2 regions of the Streptomyces sp. NPDC014861 genome follow, and region 2 is predicted to be linked to the other one. Evidence: riboswitches for the same ligand, from Rfam matches in the RefSeq annotation. Region 2 holds a riboswitch; the other holds the start of a gene.
The links. A riboswitch is a leader RNA that binds a small molecule or an ion and turns the genes downstream of it on or off. The one in region 2 is predicted to bind cobalamin.

Region 1: it holds a riboswitch for cobalamin, as region 2 does, so the genes downstream of both, ACF1BN_RS37630 (energy-coupling factor ABC transporter permease) here and ACF1BN_RS22245 (acyl-CoA thioesterase) in region 2, are expected to answer to the same signal.

The regions. Positions count from the first base shown of each region.
Region 1 covers NZ_JBIBWV010000044.1:3,246-10,230, forward strand. Annotated here, with positions in the region: gene dhaK (dihydroxyacetone kinase subunit DhaK) at 694-1,686, shown strand; gene dhaL (dihydroxyacetone kinase subunit DhaL) at 1,694-2,320, shown strand; gene ACF1BN_RS37625 (PTS-dependent dihydroxyacetone kinase phosphotransferase subunit DhaM) at 2,317-2,724, shown strand; cobalamin riboswitch at 2,916-3,110, shown strand; gene ACF1BN_RS37630 (energy-coupling factor ABC transporter permease) at 3,139-3,834, shown strand; gene ACF1BN_RS37635 (energy-coupling factor ABC transporter substrate-binding protein) at 3,834-4,184, shown strand; gene cbiQ (cobalt ECF transporter T component CbiQ) at 4,191-4,940, shown strand; gene ACF1BN_RS37645 (energy-coupling factor ABC transporter ATP-binding protein) at 4,937-5,779, shown strand; gene ACF1BN_RS37650 (FAD-dependent oxidoreductase) at 5,969-6,985, shown strand, end outside.
Region 2 covers NZ_JBIBWV010000011.1:28,905-35,889, forward strand. Annotated here, with positions in the region: gene ACF1BN_RS22230 (Cmx/CmrA family chloramphenicol efflux MFS transporter) at 1-603, shown strand, start outside; gene ACF1BN_RS22235 (helix-turn-helix domain-containing protein) at 712-1,416, shown strand; gene ACF1BN_RS22240 (DedA family protein) at 1,752-2,243, shown strand; gene ACF1BN_RS22245 (acyl-CoA thioesterase) at 2,293-2,736, opposite strand; cobalamin riboswitch at 2,807-2,963, opposite strand; gene ACF1BN_RS22250 (hypothetical protein) at 3,060-3,431, opposite strand; gene ACF1BN_RS22255 (PadR family transcriptional regulator) at 3,647-4,273, shown strand; gene ACF1BN_RS22260 (acyl-CoA dehydrogenase family protein) at 4,412-6,133, shown strand; gene ACF1BN_RS22265 (serine/threonine-protein kinase) at 6,213-6,985, shown strand, end outside.

The DNA of each region.
Region 1 (6,985 bases), on a different contig from region 2:
TGTGACCAGACTCCGTTCATCCCTTATCCAGCATCTCCCGCACCGAGCTTCGGCGGCAAACGGTCTCCTAGACCCCGCCCTCAAATGGATCTTGCCCAGATCGGGAACGACACCAGGCTGGCCGCCGCCTCGTAGGGGGAGGTGGTCTTGTTCGCCAAGCTGACCGCGGCCGGCCGGCGGGCCGGCACGCCGACCAGGCGAGCGACCCCGACCCACCGGTCGTGCGCCTGGCCCTCTGATCGGCCGACGCTTGGCGAGCGGAGGGCTCGACTCGACCGTCGGCGAGTATCACGCCTACTTCCGAATGCTGCTCGACGGCGGCATGCAGCGGAGTCCATCTGTCACATGGTCAGGGGCAGTACGACAGCTGGGGCTTCGGGAGGGCCGTGCACGCCTACCGCGGCGACCACTCTCCCATCGGCCAGTTCAGCTAGGCCGGCGAACCCGCGACGCACCGGTGCGCGTCCGCACGCTCGCGTCGATAATCGCTCCATGATGCGCATTCGCAAAGAGCGTCTCCCGCCGCCCTCGCCTGATAGACCATCAGGAAAGTCAGCATTAAGTCAGCATCAGTACCGCGCGGAGCCGCCCCCAGACGCCAGGAACCGCCAAGATCAACAATGCGACTCCCCCATCCTGACCTGCAAAAACCCTACTCAGCGGCTTGGCTGCTAATCTCACTTGGAGGTATCCATGAGGATGCTGATCAATGTGCCCGAGACCGTCGTCGCCGATGCCTTGCGCGGGCTGGCCGCCGCGCATCCCGAGTTGACCGTGGACGTGGAGCGGCGGGTGGTGGTGCGCAGGGACGCGCCGGTGGCCGGGAAGGTCGCGCTGGTGTCGGGGGGCGGTTCGGGGCACGAGCCGCTGCACTCGGGGTTCGTGGGGCCGGGGATGCTCGACGGGGCGTGTCCCGGGGAGGTGTTCACGTCGCCGGTGCCGGACCAGATGGTGCGGGCCGCGGCGGCGGTGGACAGCGGGGCGGGGGTGCTGTTCGTGGTGAAGAACTACACGGGTGACGTGCTGAACTTCGAGATGGCCGCCGAACTCGCCGAGGACGAGGGCATCCAGGTCGCCCGGGTGCTCGTCGACGACGACGTGGCCGTCACCGACAGCCTGTACACGGCGGGGCGGCGCGGGACCGGGGCGACGCTCTTCGTGGAGAAGCTGGCCGGTGCGGCGGCCGAGGAGGGCGCCCCGCTGGAGCGGGTGGAGGCGCTGGCCCGGCGGGTGGTCACGCGGTCGCGGTCGTTCGGGGTCGCGCTGGGCGCGTGCACCACGCCCGCGAAGGGCAGCCCGACCTTCGACCTTCCGCCCGGGGAGCTGGAGCTGGGTGTCGGCATCCACGGCGAGCCGGGGCGGGAGCGGCGCGGGATGATGACCGCCCGGGAGATCGCCGAGGTCGCCGTCGACGCGGTCCTCGACGACCTGCGGCCGTCGGATCCGGTGCTGCTGCTGGTGAACGGCATGGGGGCGACGCCGCTGCTGGAGCTGTACGGCTTCAACGCGGAGGTGCGGCGGGTCCTCGACGCGCGCCGGGTGCCGGTGGCGCGGACGCTGGTCGGGAACTACGTGACCTCGCTGGACATGGCGGGGTGCTCGGTGACGCTGTGCGCCGCGGACGAGGAGCTGCTGCGGCTGTGGGACGCGCCGGTGTCGACGGCCGCGCTGCGCTGGGGCCGGTGAGCGGGCGATGACGGAGACGTACGGCGCCGCGTTCGCGGTGCGCTGGATGCGGGCGGTCGCGGCGGCGGTGGAGCGGGAGGCCGGGCGGCTGACCGAGCTGGACGCGGCGATCGGCGACGCGGACCACGGCGCCAATCTGCGGCGCGGCTTCGCCGCCGTCGCCGACGCGCTGGCGAAGGAGCCGCCCGCGACCCCGGGCGCGGCCCTCACGGCCGCCGGAAGGCAGCTGATCTCCACGGTGGGCGGGGCCTCGGGGCCGCTCTACGGAACGCTGCTGCGACGGGCCGGCAAGGCGCTCGGCGACGGCGGGGAGGTCACGCGGGCCGAGCTCGCGGACGCGCTCGCGGCCGGGGTCGCCGCCGTCGGACAGCTCGGCGGAGCCGTACCGGGTGACAAGACGATGCTGGACGCGCTGACCCCCGCCGTGGCCGCGCTGCCGGAGTCCTTCGCCGCGGCGCGCGCCGCGGCCGACGAGGGGGCGCTCGCGACCGTGCCGTTGCGCGCCCGCAAGGGCCGGGCCAGTTATCTCGGGGAGCGGTCGGTCGGCCATCAGGATCCGGGGGCGACCTCCTCGGCGTTGCTGTTCGCCGCGCTTGCGGAGGCGGCGGGGACGGGAGAGGGGGCGGGCCGATGAGCGGGGGCAGGGTCGGGATCGTGCTGGTCTCGCACAGCGGTGCCGTCGCGGAGGCGGTCGCCGACCTGGCCCGGGGGCTCGCCGGCGGCGGCGACCTGGCGCCGGTCGCGGCGGCGGGCGGCGGACCCGGCGGGGGGCTCGGCACCAGCGCCGACCTGATCGCCGAGGCCGCGAAGGCCGTCGACGCCGGCGCCGGGGTGGCCGTCCTGGTGGACCTGGGCAGTGCCGTGCTCACGGTGAAGGCGCTCCTCGCCGAGGGCGACGAGCTTCCGGAGGGCACCCGGCTCGTGGACGCGCCCTTCGTGGAGGGCGCGGTGGCCGCGCTGGTGACGGCGAGCGCCGGCGGGGACCTGGACGCGGTCGCGGCGGCGGCCTCGGAGGCGTACGCCTACCGCAAGGTCTGACGCGCGCGGGAAGCGGGGCGCCCCGGCCGGGTTCCACTCCGCCGGGGCGCCCTCGTCCGAGCAGCAGCAACGCACTTGGACACGTCCACGCTAGTGCGGGGGTCCGACAACGGGTCCCGACGGCGCCGGGCCCCGGGAGATGTCCGAGCGCGAGTGACCGACCCCGCATTGTGATGAGGCAGGTCAACACACTAATGTCGCACCGCCTTGGTGTTCGGGAAACCGGTGCAGTACCGGTGCGGCCCTCGCCACTGTGATCGGGAGGTCCGGCTCCATCCCCTCGGGGAAGCCACTGTTCCGCCGCGGGAGACCGTCGCGGGATGGGAAGGCGGAGTCGGGCGTCATGACCGTCAGCCAGGAGACCGGCCAGGGCGCGTTGTCCATCCACGAGGTGCTGGAGAGGGTCTCCCGATCATGCATATCGCCGAGGGGTATCTGCCCCCCGTCCATGCGGCCGCCTGGGGCGTCGCATCGGCCCCGTTCGTCATCCACGGCGTCCGCGCGCTCACCCGCGAGGTGCGCGCCAACCCCGAGTCCACGCTGCTGCTCGGCGCCGCGGGCGCCTTCACGTTCGTCCTTTCCGCGCTCAAACTGCCTTCGGTGACGGGCAGTTGCTCCCACCCGACCGGCACGGGACTGGGCGCGATACTGTTCCGGCCGCCGATCATGGCGGTCCTCGGCACCATCACGCTCCTCTTCCAGGCGCTGCTGCTCGCCCACGGCGGGCTGACCACGCTGGGGGCGAACGTCTTCTCGATGGCGATCGTCGGCCCCTGGGCGGGATACGGCGCCTATGTGCTGCTGAAGCGGTCCGGGGCGCCGCTGATGGTGAGCGTCTTCTTCGGCGCCTTCGTCGCCGACCTGTCCACCTACTGCGTGACCAGCGTCCAGCTGGCCGTCGCCTTCCCCGACCCGGGCAGCGGCATCGCGGGCTCGCTCGCGAAGTTCGGCTCCATCTTCGCGGTGACGCAGATCCCGCTCGCCGTGAGCGAGGGCCTGCTGACCGTGCTGGTGGTGCGGCTGCTCATGCAGTCGAGCAAGGGTGACCTGCTGCGTCTCGGCGTGCTCGGCCGGACGGAGTCGAAGCGACGCGAGGAGGCGGCGGCGTGATGAGCCGGAACGCGAAGATCAACACCCTGCTGCTGGCGCTCGTGGCGGCGCTGGCGGTGCTGCCGCTGGTGCTGGGGCTCGGCGACCACAAGGAGGAGCCGTTCGCCGGCGCCGACGCGGAGGCCGAGACGGCGATCACCGAGATCCAGCCGGACTACGAGCCGTGGTTCAGCCCGCTCTACGAGCCGCCGTCCGGTGAGATCGAGTCGGCGTTGTTCGCCCTCCAGGCGGCCCTCGGCGCCGGTGTCCTCGCCTACTACTTCGGCGTGCGGCGCGGGCGCCGGCAGGGCGAGGAGCGGGCGGCGGCCCGTGAGGAGAGCGGCGCCTCCGGCGCGGGCGCGGACGCGTAGCCGCGGATGCTGCCGATCGACGCGGCGGCGCACGGCAGTCGCTGGCGCCGCCGCCATCCGGCGGAGAAGGCCGCGCTCGGATTCGGTCTGACCCTGTGCGCGGTGTGTCTGCCGCCGTGGCCGGGGGCGCCCCTGGTCGCGGCGGCGACGCTCGCCGTCCTGCTCGGCCCGGCCGGTGTGCCGGGCCGGCAGCTGTGGCGGGCCTTCCGGATCCCGCTGGGCTTCTGCGTCACCGGCGCCGTCCCGCTGCTGTTCGCGGTGGGCGGGCCCGGTGGCGCCGTGGCCTGGGCTCCGGACGGGCCCGTGCACGCCGGGGAGCTGCTGCTGCGGACGGCTTCGGCCTCGCTGGGAGTGCTGCTGTTCGCGTTCACCACACCGGTGTCGGACGTGCTGCCGCGCCTGGTCAGGGCCGGGGTGCCGGCGCCGGTGGTGGACGTGGCCCTGGTGATGTACCGGATCGTGTTCCTGCTGCTCGACGCGCAGGCCAAGGTGCGGCAGGCGCAGGCGGCGCGGCTCGGGGCGACGACCCGGGCGGCCGTGTGGCGGTCGCTGGCCGGGCTCGGCGCGACCTCGTTCGTGCGGGCCTTCGACCGGGCGCAGCGGCTCCAGACCGGTCTCGCCGGGCGCGGCTACGACGGGACGCTGCGGGTGCTGCTGCCCGAGGCCCCGGTCTCCCGTCCGTTCCTCGCGGCGACGGCCGGCCTCCTCGCGGGGCTCGTCGCGCTCACCCTCGTACTGGAAAGGTTCCTGTCATGACGGCCCCCACCCCGGTCGTGGAGTTGGTGCGCGCGGGCTTCGCGTACGAGGACGGGCCTGCCGTCCTCTCGGATGTCGCCTTCGCGGTGACGGAGGGCCGGGCGGTCGCGCTGCTCGGGCGGAACGGCGGCGGGAAGACGACGCTGCTGCGGCTGCTGAGCGGCGGGCTGCGCTGCGGCGAGGGGGCGCTGCTCCTGGACGGTACGGAGGTGGCGTACGACCGGAAGGGGCTGACCCGGCTGCGGACCTCGGTGCAGCTGGTGGTGCAGGACCCCGACGACCAGCTCTTCGCCGCCTCGGTGGCGCAGGACGTGTCCTTCGGGCCGATGAACCTGGGCCTGCCCGAGGACGAGGTGCGGCTGCGGGTCGCCGAGGCGCTGGCGGCGCTGGACATCACCGCGCTCGCGGACCGGCCGACGCACCTGCTGTCGTACGGGCAGCGTAAGCGGGCGGCGATCGCCGGCGCGGTCGCGATGCGCCCCCGGGTCCTGATCATGGACGAACCGACGGCGGGCCTCGACCCGCACGGCCAGGAACGCCTGCTGGAGACCCTGGAGCGGCTGCGGGCGACGGGCACCACGGTGGTCATGGCCACGCACGACGTGGACCTGGCGCTGCGGTGGGCCGACGAGGCCGCCGTGCTCTCCCCCGCCGGGCTGCGCACCGGACCGGCCGCCGAACTCCTCGCGGACGAGGCCCTGCTCGACGCGGCCCGGCTGCGGCGTCCGTGGGCGGTGCCGGTGGAACGGTTGCTGCGGGAGCGGGGTCTGCTGCCGGTGGGCGTACCGGGTCCCCGGACGGCGGAGGACCTCGACGCCCTGCTGGACCGGGTGGGCTGAGGGCTCCGTCGGGCGGGATCCTCGGCAGCGCCGCTCGGGGGTGCGCGGCGCAGAGCGGGCGGGTCATGGACCGACCCCCTTCCTACCGAGTAGTAACCATCACACCCCGAATCTTCTGCAACTAGTTGCATAAGCGGGGCCGGGTCGCCTACAACAGGGTGCGACGACCCCTGCGCGAGGAGGCGCCCCGTGACCGCCACGACCCCGTACCCGCATCTGCTCAGCCCGCTCGACCTCGGCTTCACCACCCTGCCCAACCGGGTGATCATGGGGTCGATGCACGTCGGCCTGGAGGAGACCGAGCACGGCTTCGAGCGGATGGCCGCCTTCTACGCCGAGCGGGCCCGCGGCGGCGTCGGCCTCATCGTCACCGGCGGCATCGCGCCCAACGAGGCCGGCCGGCCGTGGGACGGCGGCGCCAAGCTGGCCACCGCCGAGGAGGTCGCCGAGCACCGCCTGATCACCGGGGCGGTGCACGCCGAGGGCGGCCGGATCGCGATGCAGATCCTGCACTTCGGCCGGTACGCCTACCACCCCGCCCTCGTCGCGCCGAGCGCGATCCAGGCCCCCATCAGCCCCTTCGTGCCGAACGAGCTGACCGACGCCGAGGTCGAGCGGACCGTCGAGGACTACGCGCGCTGCGCCGAGCTCGCCAAGGAGGCCGGGTACGACGGCGTCGAGGTCATGGGCTCCGAGGGCTACCTGATCAACGAGTTCATCGCCGCCGCCACCAACCACCGCACCGACCGCTGGGGCGGCTCGTACGAGAACCGCGTCCGCTTCCCGCTGGAGATCGTCCGCCGGATCCGCGAGCGGGTCGGCACCGACTTCATCGTCGTCTACCGGCTCTCCATGCTGGACCTCGTCCCCGGCGGCTCCACCCTGGAGGAGGTCGTCCGGCTCGCCAAGGAGATCGAGGCCGCCGGCGCGACCATCATCAACACCGGCATCGGCTGGCACGAGGCCCGCATCCCCACCATCGCCACCTCCGTCCCGCGCGGCGCCTACACCTGGGTGACCAAGAAGCTGATGGGCGCCGTGTCGGTGCCGCTGGTCACCAGCAACCGCATCAACACCCCCGAGGTCGCCGAGGAGATCCTCGCCGACGGCCGCGCCGACCTCGTCTCGCTCGCCCGCCCCTTCCTCGCCGACCCCGCCTTCGTGAGCAAGGCCGCCGCCGGACGCTCCGAGACCATCAACACCTGT
Region 2 (6,985 bases):
CGGGAGTTGCGCACCATGCGCAAGCCGCAGCTGTGGGTCGTCTACGCCGCGACGCTGCTGAGCACCGCCGCGTACATGATCTCGTACAACTACCTCGCCGCCCTCCTCACCGACGTCACCGGCGTCGACGCGGTGTGGGTGCCCCCGATCCTGGTCCTCTTCGGCATCGGCGCCTTCGTCGGCCTCTCCGTCGGAGGCCGGATCGCCGACGGCCGTCCGCACCTGGCGCTCCTCGTCGGCGCTGTCGGCATCCTGGTCACCTCGGTGCCGCTCGCGCTCCTCGCCGACCACGCCATCCCGGTCGTCGTCCTGGTCCCGCTGCTGGGCGTCGCCGGATTCGTGCTCAACCCGGCCGTCTACGGACGGGTGTTCACGGTGGCGGCGGACGCGCCGACCCTCGCCGGTGCCACCGCCGTCTCCATGTTCCAGCTCGGCATCAGCCTCGTGCCTGCCCTCGCGGGGGTCGCGCTCGGCGCCGGCGCGGGACCGGCCTCCCTCCCCTGGCTGGGGGCGGCCCTGGCCGTCCTCACCGTCCCCGTCGTCCTGGTCGACCGGAGGATGACCCGCACCGGGGCGCGCGCCCTCCGCACGGGCGAGGAGTGACACCGTGCCCGCCGCCCGTCCGCGCCCCGCCCCCGATCCGTGGCGCGGGGACGCGGCCAGTCCGCACACCGGAGCTCCGACAGGGCTCCCCGCCGGGAGGAACACCTGATGCACCCCGCACCCGGCCACCCGCTCGACACCCGGGCGATGTCGCCCGCCGGCGGCGCACCCGCGCCTGCGACACACGCCGCCGGACGCTCTGCCGCGGGCGTGGAGCGGCCGTCGACCACAGCCCAGGTCGTGTCCGCCGTCGGCCCCCGGCTCAGGAAGGCCCGCACCGCCCGCGGCGTCACCCTCGCCGCGCTCGCGAGGACGACCGGCATCTCCAAGAGCACGCTGTCACGCCTGGAGGCGGGGCAGCGGCGCCCCGGCCTGGACCTGCTGCTGCCCATCGCCCAGGCGTTCCGGGTCCCGCTGGACGAACTGGTGGGCGCGCCGGAGGTGGGCGACCCGCGGGTCAGGCTCACACCGCACGCGGTCGGCGGGAACACCGTGCTGCCCCTGACACGACAGCCGGGACCCCTGCAGAGCTACAAGATGGTCCTGCCCGCCGGCCGGGACACACCCGACGTGTGCACGCACGAGGGGTTCGAGTGGCTGTACGTGCTCTCGGGCCGCCTCCGCCTCGTGCTGGCCGACCACGATCTGGTGCTCGACCCGGGGGAGGTGGCCGAGTTCGGCACCCGCCTGCCGCACTGGTTCGGCACCACGGGGCAGGGGCCGGTCGAGGTGCTGAGCCTCTTCGGGCGGCAGGGCGAGCGGATGCACGTCCGCGCCCGCCCCGCACACCGGACGCCCTCCTCCGGCACGTGAGCCGGAGGAGGAGGGCGGGGGCCCGGTCCCCGCCGCTGACGCGCGGTGCCGCCCGAGTCCGTGGCCGACAGGGCGTCGAGGGGTGAGGAGCGGGCGGGACGGGTAGCTCATGGGGCGTCGGGGGTGCGCCCGATTCGGCGTACGCGCGTTCGGTTAGGGTGGCCTTGCTGGATGTCCGGCTCGGTGACGGGGGCGGGTTCGGATGTCGGTACGGTGGGGTCCAGGCGACGGAACGGGCAGAGGCGGAGCGCAGGTGACAGGCGGAGACCGGGCTGGTGCCCGTCGTGGGACCGCTGGGGCGGGACGCTCGCCGCGGGTGACCAGGACGAGGCGCCGTGGGTGAGATCCTGCGCGTGGCCGGAGCCCTGTACGTGATCGTTCTGCTCAGGGCCGGAGGGACCTTCGCCGTCGGCTGGCTCACCGGCGCCGGCGCCAGGCGCGGCAGGTTCGCCGAGCGGATGGCCACCGCCAGGTTCCAGCGCGCCGAACGGGCCATCCAGCGCTGGGGCGCGCCCGTCGTGGCCGTCTCCTTCCTGACCGTGGGCTTCCAGACCGCCGCCAACTTCCTCGCCGGCACCATGCGGATGCCGCTGCCGCGCTACCTGCCCGCGCTGTTCGTGGGCGGAGCGGCCTGGGCCGTGATCTACGCCGTCTTCGGGATCGGCGCGCTCGCCGCGCTGGGCGCGCTGTTCGCCCGGCACACGGCGCTCGGCGTGGCCGGGGTGGCCGTCCTCCTCCTCGCCGTGTGCGGGGCCGTGGTCCACCACAGGCGACGGGCGGCGGCGGACGCCCCGGACACGGGCGCCGGGGCGGCCGGGCAGTCCTGAAGCGTCCGCCGCCCCGAGGGGCGGCGGATCCTCCGCTGCGCGGCCGGGGTCAGGAGACGCCGGCGTTCACCACGTGGAGGGCGGGCACCGGGCGGGGGGAGCCTTCGGCGTCGATGGCGACGAAGGTGAGGAAGGCGGTCGCGACCTCGGTGGCGGGGCCGGAGCTGTTCCAGCGCTCGGAGGTCACCCGGACGCCGACGGTCATGGAGGTCCGGCCCGCCCGTTCCAGACCGGCCTCCACGCTGAGCAGGTCCCCGGCCCGGACCGGGGCGAGGAAGGTCATCCGGTCCACCGACACGGTCACCGCCGGCCCGTCGGCGTGACGCCCGGCCGCTGCGGCGGCGGCGTCGTCGATCAGCTTCATCATGACGCCACCGTGGATGGTGCCGTACAGGTTCGTGTCGTGCTCGCTCATGATGTGGGCGAGCACCACCCGGGAGTCGTCCGGGGTCTTGGCGGGGCGGGCGGATGCGGAGACGGCACGATCGGCCACGTCAACTCTCCTTCGCGAGTCGCGGCGGGCTGCACCGCGCGCACGGGTCGCCGGCGCGCGGACAGCGGGCAGGTCTTCGGACTCGCGGGCACGCCCACCGGATCTCCACCCGGCGGACCCCTACTGGCCGTCGCTTCCCAGGTCCTCCCGGACCCAGTGCGTATGACGGCGGTCGTTCCCGCTCACCGCTGCGGGGCAGTCCCGGATTCCCACCGGGTTCCCTCTTACGACGCCTCCCGTACGGCGGACGGGGGCGAACCAGCTGCACCCGCCAGCGTACGCGCCGCACCCGCCCGCGCGGACCCTCCCCCCGGCCCGACCTGCTACTCCGTGCGCAGGGCCGTGGCCGTACGGGTCCTCGCCGCCCAGCCGGCGGGGAGGAGGGCGCCCAGGACGGCGATGAGGAGGCCGCCGAGGGCCAGGGGGACGAGTTCGGCGGCGCCGTACACGTCGAGGACGGAGGCGGGGAGGCGGAGCCCCACGCTGTCGGCCATCGCGGGCACGACCCGGCCGTGCAGGACCATCCCGAGAGGTACGCCCAGGGCGCCCGCGACCGTTCCGGTCACGGCGACCGAGGTGAGGACCGTCACCACGGGACGGGAGCAGCTGGACGCGCCGGCCGGACGGGTGCGGGACGCCGGGCTGCCGGTGTCGTCGGCGGTGACCGGCGCACCCCGGGAGCTGCCGTCCGGCATCGGGCGCGCCGCCTACCGGGGTGGTGCAGGAGGCGCATCCCCGCGCGGCGCAGCACGCGGCGGGCGCGACGTCCGCCGCGACCGTCGCGTACGGCCCGGACCGGCCACGGCTACGGGTTCCCCGCGCCCGTCGCCCCGCCGTGCGCCCGTGAGGCGCGTCTCACCGGCGTCCGCCCTTCTTGCTATGCAACCAGTTGCATAGCAAGATCGGAGGCATGGCGCTCGAACACGCGATCCTCGTGTCCCTGCTGGAGAAGCCGGGGTCCGGATACGAACTGGCCCGGCGGTTCGACCGGTCCATCGGCTACTTCTGGACCGCCACCCACCAGCAGATCTACCGCGTCCTCAAGCGGATGGAGAACGACGGCTGGGTCGCCGCCCGCGAAGTGCCGCAGCAGGGGCGGCCGGACAAGAAGGAGTACTCCGTCGCCGACCTCGGGCACGCGGCGCTCAGCTCCTGGCTGCACGAACCCATCGAACCCGAGAGCGTCCGGCACGACCTCGCCGTCAAGATCCGCGGCGCCGCCTTCGACGACCCCGCCGGTCTCGTCCGCGAGGTCGAGCGGCACCGGCGGACGCACACCGACCGCCTCGCCCACTACCTCGCGGGCGAGGCCCGGGACTTCCCGCCGCATGCCGCCGCGCCCACGCCCCCGGACGCCGCCCCCGCGCCCCCGCACGCCGCCGCCGCGCCCACGAGCGGAGCGCCGGACGCCGGCCCCGCCGCGCCCCCGGACGCCGAGCGCGAGCTCCAGCACGTCGTGCTGCGGGGCGGCATCGCGTACGAACGCATGATGATCGCGTGGCTCGACGACGTCCTCGCCACCCTGCACCGGTTCTGAGACCACCCGAGACCCCTCGTCCTTCCGGTCCACCCCCAAGCCCTCGCCCTCCCCACCACCCCCGGGCCTGCGCTCCCCCCATCCACCCCCAAGCCCTCGCCCCTCCCACCCACCCCTCCTTCCCTCAAGGCGGAACCCATGGCCGACGCGCTGCTCTTCAACCCCCGCACCTACGACCCCACGCACTTCGACCCGGAGACCCGCAGGCTGCTGCGCGCCACCGTCGACTGGTTCGAGGAGCGCGGCAAGCGCCGGATCATCGAGGACTACCGCACCCGCGCCTGGCTCGGCGACTTCCTCGACTTCGCCGCGAAGGAAGGGCTCTTCGCCACCTTCCTGACCCCCGCCGCCGAGGCCGGCGACCACGCCGACAAGCGCTGGGACACCGCCCGCATCGCCGCCCTCAACGAGATCCTCGGCTTCTACGGGCTCGACTACTGGTACGCCTGGCAGGTCACCATCCTCGGCCTCGGCCCGGTCTGGCAGAGCGACAACGCCGCCGCCCGCGCCCGCGCCGCCGAACTCCTCGACCAGGGCGAGGTGTTCGCCTTCGGCCTCTCCGAGAAGGCGCACGGCGCCGACATCTACTCCACCGACATGCTCCTCACCCCCGACGGCGAGGGCGGCTTCCGCGCCACCGGCTCCAAGTACTACATCGGCAACGGCAACAAGGCGGGGCTCGTCTCCGTCTTCGGCCGCCGCACCGACGTCGAGGGCCCCGACGGCTACGTCTTCTTCGCCGCGGACAGCCGCCACCCCGCCTACCACCTGGTCAAGAACGTCGTCGACTCCTCCAAGTTCGTCAGCGAGTTCCGCCTGGAGGAGTACCCGGTCGCCGCCGAGGACGTCCTGCACACCGGCCGCGCCGCCTTCGACGCCGCCCTCAACACCGTCAACGTCGGCAAGTTCAACCTCTGCACCGCCTCCATCGGCATCTGCGAGCACGCGATGTACGAGGCCGTCACCCACGCGCAGAACCGGATCCTGTACGGCCGCCCCGTCACCGCCTTCCCGCACGTGCGGCGCGAACTCACCGACGCCTACGTGCGGCTGGCCGGCATGAAGCTCTTCAGCGACCGCGCCGTCGACTACTTCCGCACCGCCGGACCCGACGACCGCCGCTACCTCCTCTTCAACCCGATGACGAAGATGAAGGTGACCACCGAGGGCGAGAAGGTCGTCGACCTCATGTGGGACGTCCTCGCCGCCAAGGGCTTCGAGAAGGACAACTACTTCGCCCAGGCGGCCGTCGAGATCCGCGGCCTGCCCAAGCTGGAGGGCACGGTCCACGTCAACCTCGCCCTCATCCTCAAGTTCCTCCGCAACCACCTCCTCGACCCGGTCGACCACCCGGCCGTCCCCACCCGTCTCGACGCCGCCGACGACGCCTTCCTCTTCCGCCAGGGCCCCGCCCGCGGCCTCGGCTCCGTCCGCTTCCACGACTGGCGGCCCGCCTTCGACGCGTACGACCGGCTCCCGAACGTCGTCCGCTTCCGCGAACAGGCCGACGCGCTCTGCGACTTCGTCCGCACCGCCGCCCCCGACGAGGCCCAGAGCCGCGACCTCGACCTGCTCCTCGCGGTCGGCCAGCTCTTCGCGCTCGTCGTCCACGCCCAGCTCGTGCTGGAGCAGGCCGCCCTCACCGGTCTCGACGACGACGTCCTCGACGAGCTCTTCGCCGTCCTCGTCCGGGACTTCTCCGCCCACGCCGTCGAGCTCCACGGCAAGGACTCCGCCACCGAGGCCCAGCAGACCTGGGCGCTCGGCGCGGTCCGGCGCCCCGTCGTCGACGAGGCCCGCACCGCCCGCGTCTGGTCCCGCGTCGAAGCCCTCTCCGGCGCGTACGAGATGCGGCCCTGACCCCCGCCGCCCGGGCGGCGCGCTCCGGCGCGCGGCCCGGGCCACCGGCTGTCACCCCCACCGCCTACGATGACCGCCCATGAGCACGAGTGACGACGACGGCAGACCTCTCGTCGACGGACGGTTCCGGCTGATCTCCCGCCTCGGCAGCGGCGGCATGGGCACGGTCTGGCGCGCCCGCGACATCGCCCTCGACCGGGACGTCGCCCTGAAAGAGGTCCGACCGCCGGATCCCGCCGCGGAGGCGGCCCACCCCGGGCTCACCGCCCAGCTGCGCGCCCGGGCGATCCGCGAGGCCAGGGCGCTCGCCCGCCTCTCCCACCCGCACGTCGTGACCGTCCACCACATCGTCGAGCCCGCCGACGGCTCCGCCCCGTGGATCGTCATGGAACTGGTCGAGGGGAACTCCGTCGCCGACCGGCTCGCCGCCGGGCCGCTCTCCGTCCCCGAGGCCGTCACCCTCGGCCGGCAGGTCCTCGGCGCCCTGCGCGCCGCCCACGCCGCCGGCATCCAGCACCGCGACGTCAAGCCCGCCAACGTCCTGCTGCGCGCCGGCGGCGGCGCCGTCCTCACCGACTTCGGCATCGCCGTCCTCGACGAGGCCACCTCCCGGCTCACCGCCTCCGGCGACCTCATCGGCTCCGCCGAGTTCATCGCCCCCGAGCGGGTGCGCGGCGAGGAGGGCAACCCGGCCTCCGACCTGTGGTCCCTCGGCATGCTCCTGTACGTGGCGACCGAGGGCCACCACCCGCTGCGCCGCGCCACCAGCCTCGCCACCGTCGTCGCCGTCCTCGACGACCCGATCCCGGCGCCGGTCCGCTCCGGCGCCCTCGGGCCCGTCCTCACCCGGCT